DNA from 3 places in the Filifactor villosus genome. Region 2 is predicted to be linked to each of the others. Evidence: riboswitches for the same ligand, from Rfam matches in the RefSeq annotation. Region 2 holds a riboswitch; each other region holds the start of a gene.

Region 1 (6,497 bases), on a different contig from region 2:
AACAAAACTTGGAAAAAACTTCAACATAATCTTGTGGATAAATTTAAGAAATCATTCACAAGGGGAGAGAAATTGGAGGTAAGGTTGGAAGAAAAATATTTTTTTAACAAATATAAAACTATTTGCCTCTTTTTTCTTTTTGTAAAGCTCATATCTCCAATATCAAAAATTGTATCGATACAATCGGATAAATTTTGCCGATATCCTGTTCAAATTCGTTTAATAACTTATAATAGTAGATAAGAAACGGAGAGTGGGGATAAAAGAGAAGGTAAGGGTTCGAGTAGGGTCCGTATCCTCGCTGATAAAAACGGAAAAGGAGAATTACAGAGATGAAAAAACAAAAACAGGATGTAAGAGATTTGGTTTTAAGTGCTCTTCTGATCGCACTTGTTACGGTGAGTACGATGTCGATCCAGATCCCCGTTCCGATGACCAGCGGGTATATTCACTTGGGAGACAGTATGATCTTTTTGGTCGCGATCTTCTTCGGCAGAAAAAAAGGGCTGATCACCGCAGGAGTAGGCTCGATGCTTGCCGATATTTTTTCGGGTTATGCACACTGGGCTCCGTTCACCCTCATCATCAAGGCCTGTATGGGTTATGTTGCTGGAAGCATCGCCTTTCGTAAAGAAGAGGGAGGAGCGTTTTTTTCAATCCGACTGTTTACGGCTCTGATTGCAGGAAGTTTGGTGATGGTAGGAGGTTACTTTGTGGGAGGTTCGATCCTGAAGTCGAGTATGATCGTAGCTCTGCAATCGGTTCCGGAGAATATGATCCAGGCAGGTTTGGGAGCGGGAATCTTCCTTGTTGTAGGTAAGGCATTCGATAAACTCTCCCTGCAAAGGTATTTTGAGAAGAGAGCTTAGGCTTTAGGGTCGGATCCGTTCCCTCTCAAAAAGAGGTGTTACCTCTTCTTTTACGGAGAAAAAAGGGACAAGCTTCTTTTTTTGCAACAAGGGATCCTGTAGGGCGGTTTTGTATGGAAGGCGGAGGAAAAAGATAAGACCTCTCTTTCTGTACTGCTATCCGATTGAAATACCCGGTTGTAGGACTCCGGAAGGTTTGAGGAGTTGAAGAATACGGTTGCAGGATACAACAACGAAAAAGAGAAGAGTATGAAAGAGGAAAAGATAAAAAAAATTCTTGACATATTACAACCGCGGACTTATAATACCTCTATAATGTAAAAATGCGGAATTTGACTTTAAACCAAGTTCGTATTTTGGAAAAGGAAGGCGGTGGATAGAATGAAAAGAACGTATCAACCAAAGAAGAGACAAAGAAAAAAAGTACACGGATTCAGAAAAAGAATGCAATCTCCGACCGGAAGAAATGTACTTAGAAGAAGAAGAGCAAAAGGTAGAAAAAGACTATCTGCTTAATAAAAAGGCCGCTCAGTGAGATGTGGCCTTTTTTTTTCACGTTTTGTTAACCGAGGTCGAAAGATGGATTTTTCAAGTTTAAAGAAGAATGAAGAATTTAAGAGGGTGTATCACAAGGGCAAGTCTTTTGCAAACAGGCAGTTTGTTCTCTATTATTACAAGAACGGAACAGAGAGCAGCAGGGTAGGTTTTTCCATTTCAAAAAAATATGGGAAGGCCGTCGAGAGAAACAAACTTCGCAGGAGGCTCAAGGAGATTCTTCGCTTGATGCAGGGAGTTCGAGAGGGCTATGACTTTGTATGGATCGCCAGAAGCGGCGCGAAGGAAGCCGATTACAAAGAATTGAGACATTCCGTAAAACATTTATTTCGAAAAACGAAGATGATGAGATGACAAAGATACTAAAAAAGATTATAATAGGCTTGATACGGGGATATCAGCTGTTCATATCTCCGATGAAGCCGCCGAGCTGCAGGTTTTGTCCGACTTGTTCGGCCTACAGCATAGAGGCGATTGAAAAACACGGAATTCTTAGAGGCGGGTATCTGGCAGTCAGGCGAATATTGAAGTGCCATCCCTTTCACGAAGGCGGATATGACCCGGTTCCTGAAAACAACAGAAAAACATAGGAGGTTATCAGCTTGACAACTGCAATTGCAAATCTACTGGGGATGCTCTTGAAGCTACTCTACAATCTTGTAGGACATTACGGAGTTTCCATTATTCTATTTACGATCATCGTAAAACTGGCAACCCTTCCCCTCACCTTGTCACAGAACAAGTCGATGATGGAAGTGAACAAGATCCAGCCCTTGATCCAGGATATTCAAAAAAAATATCCCAACGACAAGAACAAACAGGCGGAGCTTACTTCCAAGCTGTACAAAGAGCACAATGTCAACCCCATGATGAGTTGTCTGCCCCTGTTGATCCAAATGCCCATCCTATTCGGACTGTTCAAGGTCTTGAGAGATCCCGTCCTCTACGTGTTCGGGACACAGGCGCTCTACGACGCTGCCGACACGGGTTTTCTCTGGCTTGAAAACCTCAAGAACCCGGATGTCATTATGGTGGGAGGATTTGCGGTACCCTTTATTTTCCCTTTGATCGCAGCCCTTGCTCAGTTTATAGATTCCAAGATGATGATGGTAAAACACGAGAAGAAGAAGGAAGGCAAGGCACCCGAAAAAGAAAATCCGGGAGAAGGGATGCAAAAGTCCATGACCTATATGATGCCCCTGTTTATCTTTTACTGGGGACGTCAATTTCCTGCCGGGCTGTCCATGTACTGGGCGGTATCGACACTGTTTTCTATTGCACAACGTAAGGTAGTGGAAAGAATGACACTTGCCAAAGAAGAAGAAAAAATTGTCAGTGGAAGGAGAAAATAATGATGAAGTCTGTTGAAACGATCGGAAAAACAAAAGAAGAAGCAATCCAAGAAGCCATTTTGCAACTCAATGTGACAAGAGACAAGTTGAAGATCGAAGTGATCGAAGAAACCTCGAAGTTTTTGGGTTTGTTCGGTTCGAAAGAATGTAAGATCAGGGCTACCTTGTTGGAAGACACCAGAGCCAAAGACGCTGCCGATGCCTTCTTAAAAGGCTTGTTTGAAGTATCCGGCCTCAACTGCAGCTTCTCCTTAAGCAAAGATGAAGAAGAGGTCCTGCATACCAAGATCGAGGGCGAAGATGCGTCTTACCTCATCGGAAGAAGGGGAGATACCTTGGATGCACTTCAACTTTTGACTAATTTGGCAGTGAACAAGGAATTGGAAGATTATCAAAGGGTGATGGTCGATGTGGAAGACTATCGTCAAAAGAGGGAAGAGTCTTTGACGAACTATGTCAAGAAGATGGCTCGTCAGGCGGCAAAGCAGAGAAGAACCATCAAGCTCGACGCGATGAATCCCTATGAGAGAAGGATTGCTCATTCCGTCTTGCAGGACGATCCCTATGTAACGACCTACAGCGAAGGCAAGGAGCCTTATCGCCGAGTTGTAATCACCTTGAAGAAATAAACTAAAAAACAAGCGAAAAATCCGCCAGTTTTAATGCAGGTGGATTTTTGTTTTTCAACCAAGCTATGTTTTCTCTTGGGAGCAGGTTATCATTTTTCTCTTTCGCTTTTCACATGTATGCCTGATATTAATTACTATTATCTATTAAAATTGTCTGGGTGAGAAGTTTGAATTCTACAATCACTCAAAGCGTTTCTGGTAAATACATATTTCTGTTCATCTGACATTTTAAATGGAGAATAGTATAAAATCATCTCATAGGTATCGAACCTGGAATCAACGGACAATTTTAAACGACATACCGATTACTTTAATTTAAGCAACAAGATGGAAACTCCTTACCGGATTAAGGGACATTAAACATAAATATATTTGTAGTAGGTTTTAGTGCGAGTAGGGGAGGAGGTATATACTTAGAATTTTTAAATAGCAAATCAATATCTAAATAAAATAATATATTGATGGAATTGACAGGACGGATTCTTTGTGATAGGATGAAAACAAATAAAAAATTCATAATGAAAGTTTGGCTGGTAGATAAACTTGTACTAATCAAAAGTTTTTTTCGAGATTGGAAAAAGCTTATTCGATACTAAGAAGGGTTTATTTTTAATAGGGAAGACGGGTGAAATTCCCGCGCAGTTACCTCTGCCGTAACGAGGACGAAGAACAAAAACCACTGTTTGAAGCAACGGGAAGGTGTTCAAAGGATGAATCGGAGCCGGAAGACCTGCCTGTCAAATTGCTTTGTTCTTGGGATAAGAGGGTAAAAGCAGAAGCGTTAATCTAAGAGAAGGATGATGAAACACTCTTCGGTGTCCTATTCTTTGTGGGTATCGGACTCTTCACCGGATTCTGTCACTTAAGTCAGATTTTTCGTACAAGAGGACGGTTTCTTTTGTGAAGAAGATGGGCGGTTAGGACTGAGTCTCTTTTATTGTAATTCTTTAAAATCAAAATCGATATTCAAAATACTCTCGTTTTTCAAGGCGAAGAGTGTTTTTTATTGTATGGAAGAAGCTCTCAGCGGTTGCGGGAGAAGTCTTGTAGAGCTTCTTTATCCTAAAACGAAAGGAGATTATATAATGAAATCGAAGTGGAAAACTGTGTCTAGGAGGGTAATGGCACTGCTATTAAGTCTTTTACTGTTTTTTCCGAATTTTGTGTCACCAGAATCCTGGGCAGATGAGTTTTTAACAAGTATGGAGGTGCAGATGAGCCCTTTATCAAGTGCGGATGATTCGGAGGTTTCCAGTGGGGAAGATCCGGTGTCGGAATCGTCTGGGAATAATTCCGATACTAAGATACAGGGCAGCCTTCCCTTTGAGATTCGATACTATAAGGATGCAGATTGGCATGGGATTGAAGGGGGAAGGCTCAGCTTTGAAGCGGGAAAACGTTTTGAATTAAAGACGGTGTTTCTCGATCAGAGCGACGGAGAGCTTAAACACGCCTATGTTAAATTTGAACTGGACGGCCAATCGGTAGACAGCTATCCATTCAATGACAATGAAGTCTTGTATGCAAAGAGGGATTGGAACCGATGGAACAACGCTTGGATCCTCCAGGCAAAAAAACCGGGACAGGCAGTGATCAAAATTACGGTTCCGGATTATGAGCCTGTTGAGATCGTGGTGGAGGTTCAGGAAGTTCCTCCGAAGCAGGATGGGGAAAATCCTTGGGATATAGAAACAAAGCAGGATTTTGATTTTTTCCATACAGCTTCTGAAGGAGATAACAAACTTGGGGAGAAATGGTTGATCTACAAGCCTTATGAACAGGAGTATACACTTAAGGCAATTTTAGTAGAAGGAAAAGAGTATGATTCTTCCAAAGAGTGGACATGGAACTGGTCGATCCACAGTGAAGGTGTTACGGAACATACACCGGCGATTAAAAGAATTTCTTCCGATGAGGATACCTTTACATTTAAGGTTCTAAGACCAGGAGAAGAGACAATTTCTGTTTGGATGTCCAGTGAAGACGATGAGGAAGAATTTGAAGGCAGCATTGATATTCATGTCTTAAATCAAACTGCCGAGACAGATGAAATTGCTTTCTCATACAAGAAGGATGAGGATTGGATACCGATTCCCGCAACATTGAATCTGGACTATGACTTTGGGAATCATATTCATTTTCTTAAAGCTACAGCACCGAACTCAAAACTGATAGAGTGGAAGATTCCTCCTCAAACACAGGAAGGACTTCGACTTATTCGAGACGGTTCTGACACCTTGAAGTTTGAACTACTCAAAGCAGGAAGGTTTACGCTTACAGCTCGAGAGGGGGAAGCTCGAAGAAATATTGTAGTCAATGTTGAGAAGGCAGGGACGCCTCGTTTGAGATACCAGGTGGAAGGAGAATATACCCGCAGGGATATCGCCGAGGAAGGACTTCGTTTAACCAAAGACGGACAGGACGTTCTTGTATCGGTGGATAACGGTGAAGCAGGACTGCAGTATACAGCCGCTCCGGAGGGGATAATAGATGTTTCCGGTACCGATCTTGCAACCGTTCGACCCCGAGGTGTCGGAAAGGCGGTTCTGACAGTGACATCCCCAAGCGGAAAGGTTGCAGATATCGATGTGACAGTAACCGAAAAGCCTCTTACCGAGGTGAAAATCAGCCCTCGCAAAACCGAAATGGAGGTCGATGAGAAGCTTGTTCTGAATGCGGCAGTGGCTCATGCAGAACCGGGTACTGAGGTAACATGGAGTGTGGACAAACCGGAACTTGCAAGGATTGATGAAAACGGAGTTCTCCATGCTCTGAAGGAAGGTGCGATCGTCGTTACCGCAACGGTGGGGACCGCTTCCGACAGTATTCGGTTAGAGATCAAATCAACGGTATCTCCCAAGGTCTATTTCTTGAGCAAGTCGGGAGAAAAACGCTATCTTGACGACGAAGATACCATTACCTTGACTGTTTTAGACGAGGGAGAGTTCTATCTCGAAGGAGATAACGTCGAAGCAACTCACTGGCATGCGAAAGAGAAGTATTATTTGACGGAAACGGAGTATGCCTTCCATTTCTGGATTGATAAGTTCTCCCGATATCATCCACGTAAGGTCGGAGAAAAAGAAGCGGTT
Region 2 (6,497 bases):
GTCATCGGACAGGATTGGTTGTAAATCACTGTTTTGCAGTACCTCGATATTTTTGAGCAGGGTCGCTCCCTTGTAAGGTATGGGACTGCTGTTAGTTGCATTGTTCATATCGAAGGAGGCTTTCAAAAGTTTCAGAGAAACTTCTTCTCCTGCCTGCACGGTATATTCTTTTTGTTCAAAATATACATATCCGTGATTTTTTTCCCAGTCTTGGGCTACATAGACAACGATGTCATCGCCCTCTTTAATCTCAAAAGAACCCACTCCCAAATTCGCCATCTTGTCGTTGACGGCAAACATAAAGAAGGCTTTTTCCCCGTAAGCGGAAGACGGAGCGAGTCCGCCGATGACCTTCATCCAATTTCCGTCATCTCCGCAATCCAAGACAGACTTTTGAGCCGCGTCTTTGTTTTGGAGTTTTACGGCTTCTTTGATCGCAAGGAAGGGTACGGGTTTTTCGAAGGTAAGTCCTTTATAGTAGTCAACGCCTTCCTTTACCTTCAAGGATCTTATCTCTACCTCAACAGGTCCTATTGCGGTTTGATTGACATCTTCTACGCGGATCTTTACCCTGAGAGATGCTGCTTGTAGGGAATGACTGTCTTTGACCGCTTCATCGGTTTTGAGCTTCGCTGTCAATTCAACGGTACCGCTTCCTACTGCGGTCACTTCTCCCATGTTTTCGTCCACTTTCAGGATCTCAGGATCGTATTCAAAGACGATGTCGCTGTTGGGAAGAGTTACATCCAGGCCTCGGTAATTTACTTTGAAACCGGATTTTTCTCCGAGTTTGAGCTCGCTCTTATCCACGGTAAGTTTGAGTTCTTTGTCATAGACTGCTTCCTCATACTCGGCTTTAACCGTGACATCCTTGTCTATTCGGAAACTGTACTTATGATGCAATCCTTCTTTGACCGCTTGTACTTCCTCATTGTTCACCATCAGTTTCTTAAACAGTTTTCCGCTCGGAGCAGTGATGGTCAGCTCCACCAAGGTCATGGAAGGAAGTTCTCCCTGTTCCACATTGGAGCCGATTCCTTCTCCCTCAATACTCAAACGGTGTTTTTGGCCGTTGCTCTCGTATTGGAAGACGACCTCTTCCTCCTTGTTCATCAAGGTCTTGGTAATTGCGGAGGGCTTGTTGTAGCCCGGCACTTCGGGAGCCTCGAAGGTCCATTCGCTACCCTTGGTAAAGTAGTTGCCGAAGATAGCCTTTCTTGCGTCCTCTATCGTATAAGCCTTATAGTCAAAAGAATGTCTGTAGTTTGAGAGCAAACTCTTATCTCCATCTTCTATCGTGCTGGGCTTGATTTTTGATCCGAATACCTTTACAACCTTATCATTTCTTCCCACCGCCTTTATGGAAGGCATGGTCTCAATTTCCAATCCTGTGACCTTATCCACATATTTGAAGGTCACTTCGACCGGATTTACTACCGCCTTCGTATTGTCAAGGTCGGCTTTTCCGCTCTCATCGAATACTCTGGCGAAGGCAGCCTGTTGCTTGGCCTCATCTTCAAAGGTCCTGAAGAATATTCCGTTGCCGCCTTGTTTTCCTCTCGAGTCGAAGTTGAGTTTTTCCACTCCGCTCGGGATGGTAAATTCCTGCATACTCGTCAAAGCAAAGGCGGAGGCGCCGATCTCCTTCAAGGAGGCGGGAACATTGATCTTTTCCAACTTCGAACTGTGGAAGGCGCTTTCTCCTATCACTTCCACCGTATCCGGCAAAGTGATTTCTTTTATAGCGCTGCTGAAGAAGGTATCTTTTCCCAGTATCTTCAGTTGAGAATTTGGTGCAAAGGTCACCGTTTCAAGCTGTTTGGACAACCGGAAACCTCCGTGAATCTCCTTGAGAGTAGAAGGGATGGTGATCTGTGTAAACTCGCTTCCCTGGAAGGCCATTTCCCCTATGGTCTCCAATCCTTCGGGGAGCTCGAGGCTCTTTAGGGGACGATTAATTTTTTTCTTGTATGTTCCGTACAGGAAGGCTTCTTTCGCGATATGCTTTACGGGAACTCCGCCTATTTCGCTCGGGATAACGAGGTTTTCCGGTGCATCCTGCGTTTTGTAGCCCCTTATGGTGTTCGTTGCCTCATCGAAGTCAAAGGGATTTTCAACGAGTTTTTCCATCTCCAGAGCAACTCTGTGACTTTCAGAGTTCTCCGAGACGGTAAAGTCTTTCTCCAAGGGCTTGTAGCCGTCTTTGGTAGCCTTGACGGTATATTCTCCCGCCTTCAGTTTGTAGACTCCGTCGATCTTTTCGATCGCTTCATCCTTGTCTTTTTCCGTCACTGCAAGAACGGCATCCTTCGCTTCCTGAGGTGTGATCGTGAAGTTGACCTCGTACTTCATCTCTTGCGGAGGAGTCGGAGCTGTCGTATCCGAATAGTTGTAAATCAGAGGTTTTCCTTCTTTAAACAGTTTGTAATCAATCAGCACGGTCAAAGCTGCTCGGGTATGGAGGTTGCTCGGCTGAGCATCTTCTTTTTTCATTTTGAATCCGCCCATGACCTCATAGCTGAGAAGCCCGTCCAAAACGGATTTGCCGTTTTTAATAAATCTCTCATCGGTGTGAGGGTCTATTCCCAGATGGATCAGACCTTGGACAAAGAGAGCCAAGTCGTTGGAATGATAGGGAAGTTCCAGAGGGAGGTTGTTCCCGAACTCCTTGATCGTTCCGTCCTTGTCCATCGCTGCACTTGCCTTGGAGAGAAAGCCGTCTATCGCTGTTTTGACCTCGATATCTCCCTTTTTGTAGTAGGGAGCAAGAGCGATCATAGCGTTCCCTGCATCACTGATTCGATATTTTCCCATACCCGCATCCGTAAACTCCTTGATGGCAAGAACCTTTTGTCTTAGAGTTTCTCTATTTTCGGGGTGAGAAGGATTCGTGATATAGTCTCTTGCATTTAAGATGGTAAGCGAGTCAATATTCATATTCTTTCTGTTGGTTTGAGGTTTTTCCGTAATCGAGTCTATCAAATTATGTCCGTCGACACTCTGAATGTCCTGCCCGTTTGCCAACAGGTTGAATACATCGTTCTTATGCTTTGTAGGATTGAGCTTATACTGATTTTTCTTTATTTTTTCCAGCGATTTTGTAGCCTGTTCCGATACATCTCTGTCGTCATACTTTTTCATGATATGACTCGGAAGCTCTACGTCACTGATATAACGTCCTATAACTTCACTTACCTTCTCATCGATGCTCGGCTCAAAGCTGTATCGGAAGATGTTGCTTCCGTCCGTGTTCTTGAGTTTGTAACTTGCAACAGCAAAGAAGGTGACGGAGGAGGTCTTGTCGCTTTCTTTCAACAATTCCACCAAAGACTTGCCGTCTTTCGTCTTGTACTTCGCAGCAAAGATATCTTCTCCCAAAACGTTAAGAGCCGTTACAAGCCCCGCAACGACATCCGGTTTGCTCTTCAATTCTTGCGCGGTGCTCGTCTTCAAAAGACTTTCCACATTCGCGATATAGTTTTCTTTTATTTGAGGATCGTCGATGACGGAGGCTGCTCCACCGTAGATATGCGGCTTGTCATTCAAAAGGAGCTTTCCGTTTTCCGACTTGCTCTTATAATTTATGTTTATTTTGAGTTTAGTTGTAATATAATCCTGTTTTCCCGTGCTAAAGGAAGTTCCTCCGCAACTCATGGCCAAGAGGCCCAAAGTTCCGTTGAACGCACTGTTGAATATCGATTCCGCCCATTGTTCAAGACCGGAAGTGATCGTGTCCGCAAAGGCCTTGTCCTTGCCGGAAGCAACCGTCGCCATTACGGATTTGTATGCCGCATTCGGATTCTTCGGAGCAAGCTGTACCTTTGACTCCAGACCTGCTATCTGCTCAAACGTCAGTTCCTCTCCCATCCTCTTCAGGATATAGGCGGTTTCTTCAGAGAGGGAAGTATTCTTCTTCGCCTCGGTTAGAACTTCCTCATAGAGAGCATCCATCTCACGCTTGAGATTTTCCGTTTCGCCGGGCTTGGAGATCTCCGAAAACTTAAAGAGGCTCCGACCTGCAAAACTTGGATTACTGAAATACTGATGACTTCTCTCCATCGCCAAAGTAGCCACTTCCGTTGTCTCGGGATCGATCTCCTTCGAGAACAGATCCCGCTTAAACCCTTTTTTGCTTCCGATATAGAAGTCCGCAAGCGACTTGAAGGGAGACGGTCTCTTCCCTGCAGTCCAGTTCCCGTTTACACGGACAGACAGTTTTCCTATAGGATCCTTGGAATCGTCCGCCCTTGCCAGCAGTACCGTAGCCGTTGCCAGACCGTCTTCCTTGCTTTCGGGAAGTCCTCCCGCCCTATGCATCTTAAGAGCGAGATAGTCTTCCACCTTTTTCCCGTTGGCATCGACCAGTCCCTCATCGAGTTCTCCCAAAGAAAGAACCAGAGCGCTTCGGATGACTTTTTCGGTATCGGTTCCGTCTCCGAAACTTCCGTCGGAATTTTGAAGTGTACGCAGTTTGTCCTGTAGTTTCTTTGCCGTCCACTTCGAATCCCTCATATCGAATTTCGCCGCGTTTTCAATTGCGATCCCATAGGTCATATCTTCGATACTTCCGCTTGCCAAGATATCTCTGGAGCCGATCTCTTCAATCAAATTTCGTCCCCATGCGTTGTAAGGATCGTTCCCTGTTGCAAGCACCGCAAGTATGGTGTCCCAGTATTCCTCAACGGAGGAGGAACTGCCGAGGCTTTGTACCCGTCCTCGAACCGTTCGCACAAACTCTCGGGGAATATCCTGTCCCGTATTGAAGAGCATTGCGGCAATCCTGCCCGACATATGTTCCCTGTCGATGTTCTTACGCATCTCCTCGGCGATCTCCTTCGCCTTCTTACGCTCACTTTCATAGCCTGTGAAGTAGTTTTCTATCGTATAGACGAACTTGATCTTCGTCGGCTTATCGAGAACATACTGATTTATAGGTGTACTTTCAGGAAATACATATTTTCCGTTTTCCCAGGCATAATAGATCCATCCGCTGCCGTCCCCATATTCTTTTTCTCTCAAATCGTGCATGGCCGCGAGGTAACTGTCTCCCTGCATATCGTAAGCCACGTTGTTTTCGTCAAGGTATTTCCTTATCAGGTCGGAGACCGTCTGGCCTTTTTCCACTGTAATCGCTTTCTCATTGACAAAGTTCTGCCCCACCAGCTCTCCACGATGCGTATGACCGTCAATCGTCAAAAGTACACTTATCGGTTCAACAGCAGCTGCTTCGGCAAAGATCGTCAGAGGCATCGTGCTCACAACTACCATAAGTGAAAGATAGAGTGCAAGCAGTTTTGCCCAAAGTTTTCTCTGTTGTTTCATTTCTACATCCCCTTTCCGTTGATTTTATAAACCGGTTTTGACAAAGGTTGCCCGTATTCTCTTCTCTCTTCGTTTTTCAAAATACATACCCTCCTTCATTCCGCTCGAAATTCCATTCCGGACAAGGAATACCCTGTCAAAAACAAACACAAAAAAATACTGCGACCTGTTCAAGGGGGCAGTTTGTCCATCAATATGTTATGAAATTGAGAATTACTCACTTTTGCAACTTCGACCCGCATAGGACCGCAAAGGTCTTCGGGCACTCCCGTTATGTAGATACTCTCTCAAACCATTGATATATCCCCTTATCCCAAGAATAGATCAACTTGATCGGCAGTTCTTCCGGCTAAGATTCATCCTCCGAACACCTTCCCGCCCCGAGGCAGTGGTTTCCTGTTCTTCGTTCTCATTACGGCAGAGGTAACTGCGCGGGATTTGCACCCGACTTCTCTATTAAAGACATTTCTGTCTACCAACCAATTTTATGTTTTTTGTATTCAGTTTATGTACACACAATACCATAATTTGTCTCCCTTGTCAATCTTATACACAAGCTCAAAACTTGTATTTTTCTAGGTTTAAAGCATCGTACCCTTGTTTTGTCATCTTCTTTTTACAAAGCCTTCCTCCACCTTCTCCCTATACCGAACGACAACTACAAATTTCTTACAGACTTCACACTCCGGTTTGTGTAAATCGGTTGAAAAAATTTTCTTATTTGATAAAATAGCAGTAGCGAAATTTTCTCACAGAGACGGCAAGGGGCAAATCTTGTCGCCGACATTTTCGAATATGAACGGTTCGAATCGTGACAGAACGAATACAATAATACGGATACCGCACAAGTCGAAACATTTTTAAACCTTGTCTCCGGATGCCTTATGTCTTTTGTGAGAGGATGAAAAGAGCATTTTATAAGTCAAGGAAGTTTGTTTTTTTTTTGCGATATCCCCTTAGTGATATGTAGGAGGTCCAGTTTGAAAAAAATTGCTATTTTCGGAAGCACGGGTTCCATAGGTACACAGACAACGCAAGTCGTTGATTCCTTTTCCAACTGTTTGGATATCCGTATCCTTTCGGCTCACTCCAATACAGACTTGTTGCTTGAGCAAATACGCCGTTACCGTCCGTCCTATGTCTTTATCACGGACAAAAAGAGTTTCTCTCTTCTC
Region 3 (6,497 bases), on a different contig from region 2:
TGAAATAAAGTCCCTGTCAAATACTACGGAAACCAGCTTCGAAGCGAGGGCATTGACCGTCCAGGGTTCCTGTAAGGAAGCAAGGGAGGAAGCGTTGTCCCGAGAAGTGAAGAGGTAGCCCAATCGAAGCCCCGCCAAGGTATAAAACTTGGTCAAAGCCCTTAACACCATCAGGTTCGGATGGGTCCGTATCAGAGGCAGAAGGCTGTATTCCTCCTCCCTGTGCGAAAACTCGATAAAGGTCTCATCCACACACAGGGCGACCCCTAGAGCTTTACAGAGGTTTGCGAAGTCTCCGATATGCTTGAGCCTGCCGTTCGGATTGTTGGGATTGCAGATAAAAACGAGGTCGAGATCCTCCAAGGCGGAGAAATACCTCCCGTCCAAGTCGAAGTTTCCGTTGTAATACAGGGGGACCGCCTCCTTGCCGCAGCTTTCGATCGCCCTCTCATACTCCGTAAAAGAAGGTTGCCAAACCCCTATACGTTGAAAACGCGGATCTCTTGCGATAAGATAGATGAGCTCCGTCGCACCGTTTCCGACAACGACTTCCTCCTCGTTGACCTCATACCTCAGAGCCAAGGTCTGCCTCAAGTCGGTATGATGAATGTCGGGATAGCGGAACAGACTCTCTATATCGAACTCCTTCAGATACTCCCGAATCTTTTCGGAGCGGAAGATATTGACATTCGAGCTGAAGTCCTTCAAACTTTCCTTGTCCATCCCGTACTTTCGAGCGACCGCAACCAAATCCGCTCCATGACCCTTCTCCCTCATTTCAACCTCCTTTTCTTGCGCCCCCGTCTTTAATGCCGGTATCCGTTTGAACTCTTGTATCAACCACCTGTCTATTACAGCTTTTGAAACACTTTTTTCTGTCTGCAGGTTTCGGGCAGTTCCACACCCCGATCAGATACCTGTATAGATCTGCTCTAAAAAAGTTTTGTATCGAGTTTCTCCCGATTTTTTATCAGGAAACACCGTACAAAATCAAACCCCTGCTGTTGTTTCTTCGGATTTGGGAACCCCTAAACAAAGACACAAAATGACTTTCCCTTTAGTTTCACGAAGTATAAAAACCCTTCTAATACTATTATTCAATAGATGTATTGATATATCGGTTTTTTTCAACCTGCGAAAAATCTCTTTATCTTCTATGGTCACAGATTGTTTATATCCACAACTCAAAGGAAAAATAGTATAAATACATATTTTCAGGAATGGACTTGTTCAAAAAACTAAGGAAATCCCGAACAAAGCCAAACTTCCGATTTTCCTTCGATTTTATAAAACACAAAAGTTTGTTATATCAGTGTTTCCAAGAATTTCATCCTTCGTACAAAATAGGTTTTACGATGATTTTTCGAATTATGCGGTATCACCCTATCTACTATTTTTTTGAATTATACAGTGTTTTCTTTACAAAATATGAACGTTTAGCAAATCGAGTTTTTAAGAAGTTCATCATTCATACAACATTAATTTTATTCCGATTTTTCGAATTATACGGTATTGCCTTATCCTACGATTTTCATCCCTATTTCCCTCAAGAGCAGAAAGAGGAGCAGCGTAGTGATCGTTGTGGCAAAGAGCAGTCTGTTGCTCCTTGAAATATCTTCCGCTTCCAGCTCTTTGACAGCGTCACCGATCGTAGGTTTCTCCACCTTTTTCCCGAAGTACACGTTGGTACCTCCGAGCCGGACCCCCAGAGCTCCGGCAAAGGCCGCTTCCGCATGGGCGGAGTTGGGGCTCAAGTGGTTCTTCCTATCTCTCAGACCTATCCTCCAAGCCTCTTTGGCGTTCAGTCCGACCAAGGGAGCGGAGAGGGCGATCAGAGCAATCGAAACCCTGGCGGGTATAAGGTTGACCAGATCGTCGATCAGAGCCGAGGCCCTCCCCAGCTCGATATAGTCCTCGTTCTTATATCCCACCATCGAATCCAAGGTGTTGCAGGCTTTATAGGCAACCATGAGCGGTGCACCTCCCAGAACTGCAAAAAACATCGGCGCGATCGTTCCGTCCACAGTGTTCTCCGCCACGGTCTCGACCGTTGCCCTCAAAATCTCGGCAAAGGAAAGCTCGGTCGTGTCCCTTCCCACCAAATAGGAGATACGGGTCCTGCTCAAGTTCAGATCCCCCCTACGGACTGCGGATCCCACCTTCTCGGCCTCGACTGCCAAACACTTGGTGCTGATACAGTTCCACATCAACAGGGTCTGCATAGAAAAGGCAAGCAGAGGACTGATCTTCCCTGCAAGTCTGATTGCCCAAAACACCGTTGCGAAGGAGGATCCGACCACAACGAACCAAAGGACACATCCTCCCAAAACCTTATTCTTCGCAAAGCTCCTCCTCACCCTCTTCTCCGTGAAACGGATCAGGCGCCCCATCATGATGACGGGGTGAGGAAACCAATAGGGATCTCCGAGCACAAAGTCTATCAGCGTCGCTATCAAAAGAGAGTAGGCTACCGTTCCCGTCATCTGACTCTCCTGTTTTGCTCGATCGTTCTTATCAAATTCAATGCAAGTTTATAGTTGCTGCAAAAATGAGAGTGGAGGTAGGTGCCGAGTACATTCTTGTACGCAAAGCCCCCTTCCCACTCACGAAGCAGTGTTCCGTCCTGATACTTCTGCATCTTGAAGACCCCTTGCAGATCCGTTTCAAAGTCCGAGTAATGGAACTCATGTCCCCTCACCTCTTCTTCGCACTTTGCGATCACAACTTCCCTCTTTGCAGTTCCCTGACAGTATCCGAAACGTTGCAGGCGATCCTTCATTACGCTTTTCCCGTCCAAAAGTCCTACCATCTCATACTCATAACGCTCCTGATCCAGGAGGGAGGTCCCCAAATACATCAGTCCTCCGCACTCCGCGTAAATCACCCCGCCGTCTTCTCCGAAACGCCGGATACTCTCCCTCATGGAACGATTTGCCTCCAACTCCTTTGCAAAGACTTCGGGAAAACCACCCCCCAGGAAGACTCCGTCACAGTTCGGCAGAGCAGCGTCTCCAAGAGGGCTGAACTCTACCAATTCCACCCCCATATAGCGAAGCAGTTCCAAACTGTCCTCATAATAGAAATGAAAGGCCTTGTCCCTGGCAAGAGCCAGCTTGACGTCCGTGATATTTCTGACACCGCTCCTCCTCTTCTCATCATAGGAAAGCTCAGAAAATTCGGCGAGTTCAAGGATCTTCTCCACATCGACATATTCTTCCACCACATCCGCCATCATATTAAACATGGAATCTAACTCATCGAGCTCACAGCCCGGTATCAGGCCGAGGTGTCTGGATGGAAGGGCAAAGCTTTTGTTAGGCGGGATCCTTCCGAGAACCGGTACTCCCGTATAGCCTTCGATTGCCCTCTTCAAAATTTGATAGTGGCTTTGCGACGATACGTTGTTGACAATGACTCCTCCGATCCGAACATCCTTATCCAAGTCTCTGTAACCCAGAACCGTAGCGGCCGCAGAACCCGCAAGACTCTTTGCATCCAAGATCAGGATGACCTTGCAGTCCAAGATCTTGGCCATACTTGCCGTACTGCAATAATCGATCCGATAGCCGTATCCGTCGTAGAGTCCCATTACTCCTTCGATCACTTGGATGTCCGCAACATCCTTCCTCCCTGCAAAGAGGTACCTCAACTCCTCCTTGTCAAGCATGAATTCATCCAAGTTGCGAGAGAGCTGCCCACAAGCCTTTTCATGGAAGGAGGGATCTATATAGTCCGGTCCCACCTTATAGGGTGCAACCTTATAATTTCTTCTTTTAAGCAGCCTCATCAAGGCCGATACGATCGTTGTCTTTCCCGACGAGCTGCTGACACCTGCAAACATTATTTTTTTCAAGCAAGTCTCCTTTCCGATCACAACAAAAAAGGACTCCTTCGAGCCCAATTACAATCCGATATCGTCTTCTTTTCCCACCCGAAAATATATAATCTGGAACTATAAGGTCTGACTTGGAAACAAAGAGTTTCTTACAGTAGCGGGGGCTGTAAAGGCTTTTCACCTTTTTCCGATAGTTTCTCATACAGTAATACTACCATCAAAACGAGCCCTCGTCAATATACAGGCGGAAGGAGGTTTTTGAACGTATCTTATTTCCTGTATACTTCGATTAAAACAGATGTGATATACGTAACTCTCATTCAATCGAAATGTTATCCTACCCATATCCGTAAACGCAAAAAATTTCATCTTCCGTAGAATACCGGACAACTCTATCAACAGCCGATAACGGTATCAAAAAAACTGCGGTATAGTACTGTTTATCCGCTTAAATGATTGCTATCAATGTCTTTCTATGGTCGATAAAATAGATGTTGATGCTTGCAGACACGGATACAACCACACCTCTATCGGAGGATAGTATAATACTGTTGTCATTTAAATTATGGATATAAACGATCTGTGACCCGTAGAAGATAAACCGATTTTTCGTAAGTTGAAAAAAGGATATATCCATGCTTCTATTGGAGAATAGTATAATACGATTCTTCCTTTGAGTTGTAGATATAAATAATCTGTGACCCGTAGAAGATAAACCGATTTTTCGTAAGTTGAAAAAAGGATATATCCATGCTTCTATTGGAGAATAGTATAAGATCCTCAATGTTTAAATCTTGGACAAAAAAAGAAGACGGATGATCTTCCGCCTTCTGTGACTTACATACATTCCCGATGGAATATAAGTTCTCCCGTTTCTTTCGAAACAACTTATTCCGCATCTACCGGTGTTTCTTCAGCAACTTCTTCCGAAACCTCGATGTTTTCGCTTACAGACGCCTCTGCAATATCTTCTTCCGATACCGACTGTGCATCGGGTCCTTCCACTACTTCTTCCTGATCTTCGTTGAGGTTCAAGGTGAGCTCAATCTTTTGTGTTTCAGGATTGATGCTGATAATCTTCGCTGTCAAACGATCTCCCTGATTTACGATTTCAGCAGGGTTTTTGACATAGGAAGAAGAAAGGTTGGAAATATGGATAAATCCGTCCACGTCCTCATTCAATTTCACAAATACTCCGTATTCTTTGATGTTTTTTACCGTACACTCTACGATATCATCCACCTTCGTGTTTTCTTGGAACACTTCAAACGGATCTCTCTGAAGCGCCTTCACGCTCAAAGACAGTCTTTGCTTTTCAGGATCGAACTCTACGACCTTTACTTCAACCTCGTCGCCGATCGAGTAAAGCTGCTCGATCTTATCTCTTCTGTTCCAGGACAACTCGCTGATGTGAACCAAGCCTGTCATCGCACCCAGGTCAACGAACATTCCGTAATTCTTGATATCACGAACAATACCCTTATATACATTTCCGATCTCCAGATTCTTGATAAACTCTTCTCTCTTGGCTGCTTCTTCTCTAGCCAGGATATTCTTTCTGGAGAGGATCAATCTTCTCTTTCTCGGTTCTACGTCAATAATTTCCGTTTGGAATTCCATGTTTTGGAACTCTTGCAAGTCTTCGTCTTTCACAAATTTGTTTGCTACATGACTTAGCGGAATAAAGCCTTTGATGGAGTTTTTGTATTTTGCGATGAGTCCTTTGTTTCCAATTTCAGCTACCTTTACATCAATGATCTTGCCGATCTCCAAATCATCCCACGCCTTGAAGGCATCCAACCTCTTCTTGGAAAGGATAATTTCACCAGTGTTTTTGTCGATCTTAATGACTTCAAGAGAAACCTCGTCTCCTACCTGAAGTTCTTCATCCCCGTTCATTTCTGTCTTGGGAAGAACTCCATCCGTCTTGTAGTTCAAAGTGATATAATAAGAGTCGGGTTTTACCCTCTCTACATATCCTTTTACAATTGAACCTTTGTACACCTCTTCATAATTCTGTTCTTCTTCCAGCAACAATTTTTCCATTTCGCTACTCATCAATTCCCAACTCCTTACCGTGTTTTTTTGTGTGAACAATAAAATCTATAACTTCATTTATAATGAAGTCGGGGGTAGACGCACCTGCTGTCATCCCAATACTATCATAAATCTTTATTTCGTCTACGTCAATATCATTTGCCGTTTCTATTAAAAAAGTTTTGCAAAATTGAGAGCACAATTCATATAATTTTTTTGTATTTGAACTGTGTCTTCCGCCTATAACTATCATAGCATCAACACTTTGAGCAATTTTGACAGCGTCTTCCTGACGCTCCCTCGTAGCATCACAGATCGTATCAAAAAATTTTAAATTTTTTATCTTTCCTTCCAAGAACTTTTTTATCCTCTGATATTTTTCGACACTGAAGGTCGTTTGGGCCACGACCACATATTCCTTGTCGGAGGAAAACTCGATCTTTTCAAAATCTTCAATTTCCTTTCCTATGATGCAACCTCCCCCTGCCCACAGGTTAATCCCTTCAATCTCCGGATGAAAAGCATCTCCGATGATAACGATCCCCTTACCCTGTCTCACATGATCCCTTGCGATCATCTGAATCTTCTTAACAAAGGGACAGGTCGCATCTTCGATCTCACAGCC

Evidence for each region. A riboswitch is a leader RNA that binds a small molecule or an ion and turns the genes downstream of it on or off. The one in region 2 is predicted to bind cobalamin.
Region 1: linked by a shared signal. The riboswitch ahead of ACFO4R_RS05515 (S-layer homology domain-containing protein) and the one ahead of ACFO4R_RS06280 (S-layer homology domain-containing protein) in region 2 are both predicted to bind cobalamin.
Region 3: linked by a shared signal. The riboswitch ahead of ACFO4R_RS05235 (cobyrinate a,c-diamide synthase) and the one ahead of ACFO4R_RS06280 (S-layer homology domain-containing protein) in region 2 are both predicted to bind cobalamin.

Annotation. Positions count from the first base shown of each region.
Region 1 is NZ_JBHSHL010000019.1:4,593-11,089, reverse strand. It holds gene ACFO4R_RS05545 (ECF transporter S component) at 333-869, shown strand; gene rpmH (50S ribosomal protein L34) at 1,251-1,385, shown strand; gene rnpA (ribonuclease P protein component) at 1,449-1,778, shown strand; gene yidD (membrane protein insertion efficiency factor YidD) at 1,775-2,014, shown strand; gene ACFO4R_RS05525 (YidC/Oxa1 family membrane protein insertase) at 2,027-2,776, shown strand; gene jag (RNA-binding cell elongation regulator Jag/EloR) at 2,779-3,405, shown strand; cobalamin riboswitch at 3,988-4,157, shown strand; gene ACFO4R_RS05515 (S-layer homology domain-containing protein) at 4,620-6,497, shown strand, end outside.
Region 2 is NZ_JBHSHL010000022.1:53,691-60,187, reverse strand. It holds gene ACFO4R_RS06280 (S-layer homology domain-containing protein) at 1-5,322, opposite strand, end outside; cobalamin riboswitch at 5,641-5,817, opposite strand; gene dxr (1-deoxy-D-xylulose-5-phosphate reductoisomerase) at 6,303-6,497, shown strand, end outside.
Region 3 is NZ_JBHSHL010000015.1:25,393-31,889, reverse strand. It holds gene ACFO4R_RS05245 (aminotransferase class I/II-fold pyridoxal phosphate-dependent enzyme) at 1-777, opposite strand, end outside; gene cbiB (adenosylcobinamide-phosphate synthase CbiB) at 1,518-2,483, opposite strand; gene ACFO4R_RS05235 (cobyrinate a,c-diamide synthase) at 2,480-3,853, opposite strand; cobalamin riboswitch at 3,836-4,066, opposite strand; gene ACFO4R_RS05230 (30S ribosomal protein S1) at 4,724-5,893, opposite strand; gene ispH (4-hydroxy-3-methylbut-2-enyl diphosphate reductase) at 5,886-6,497, opposite strand, start outside.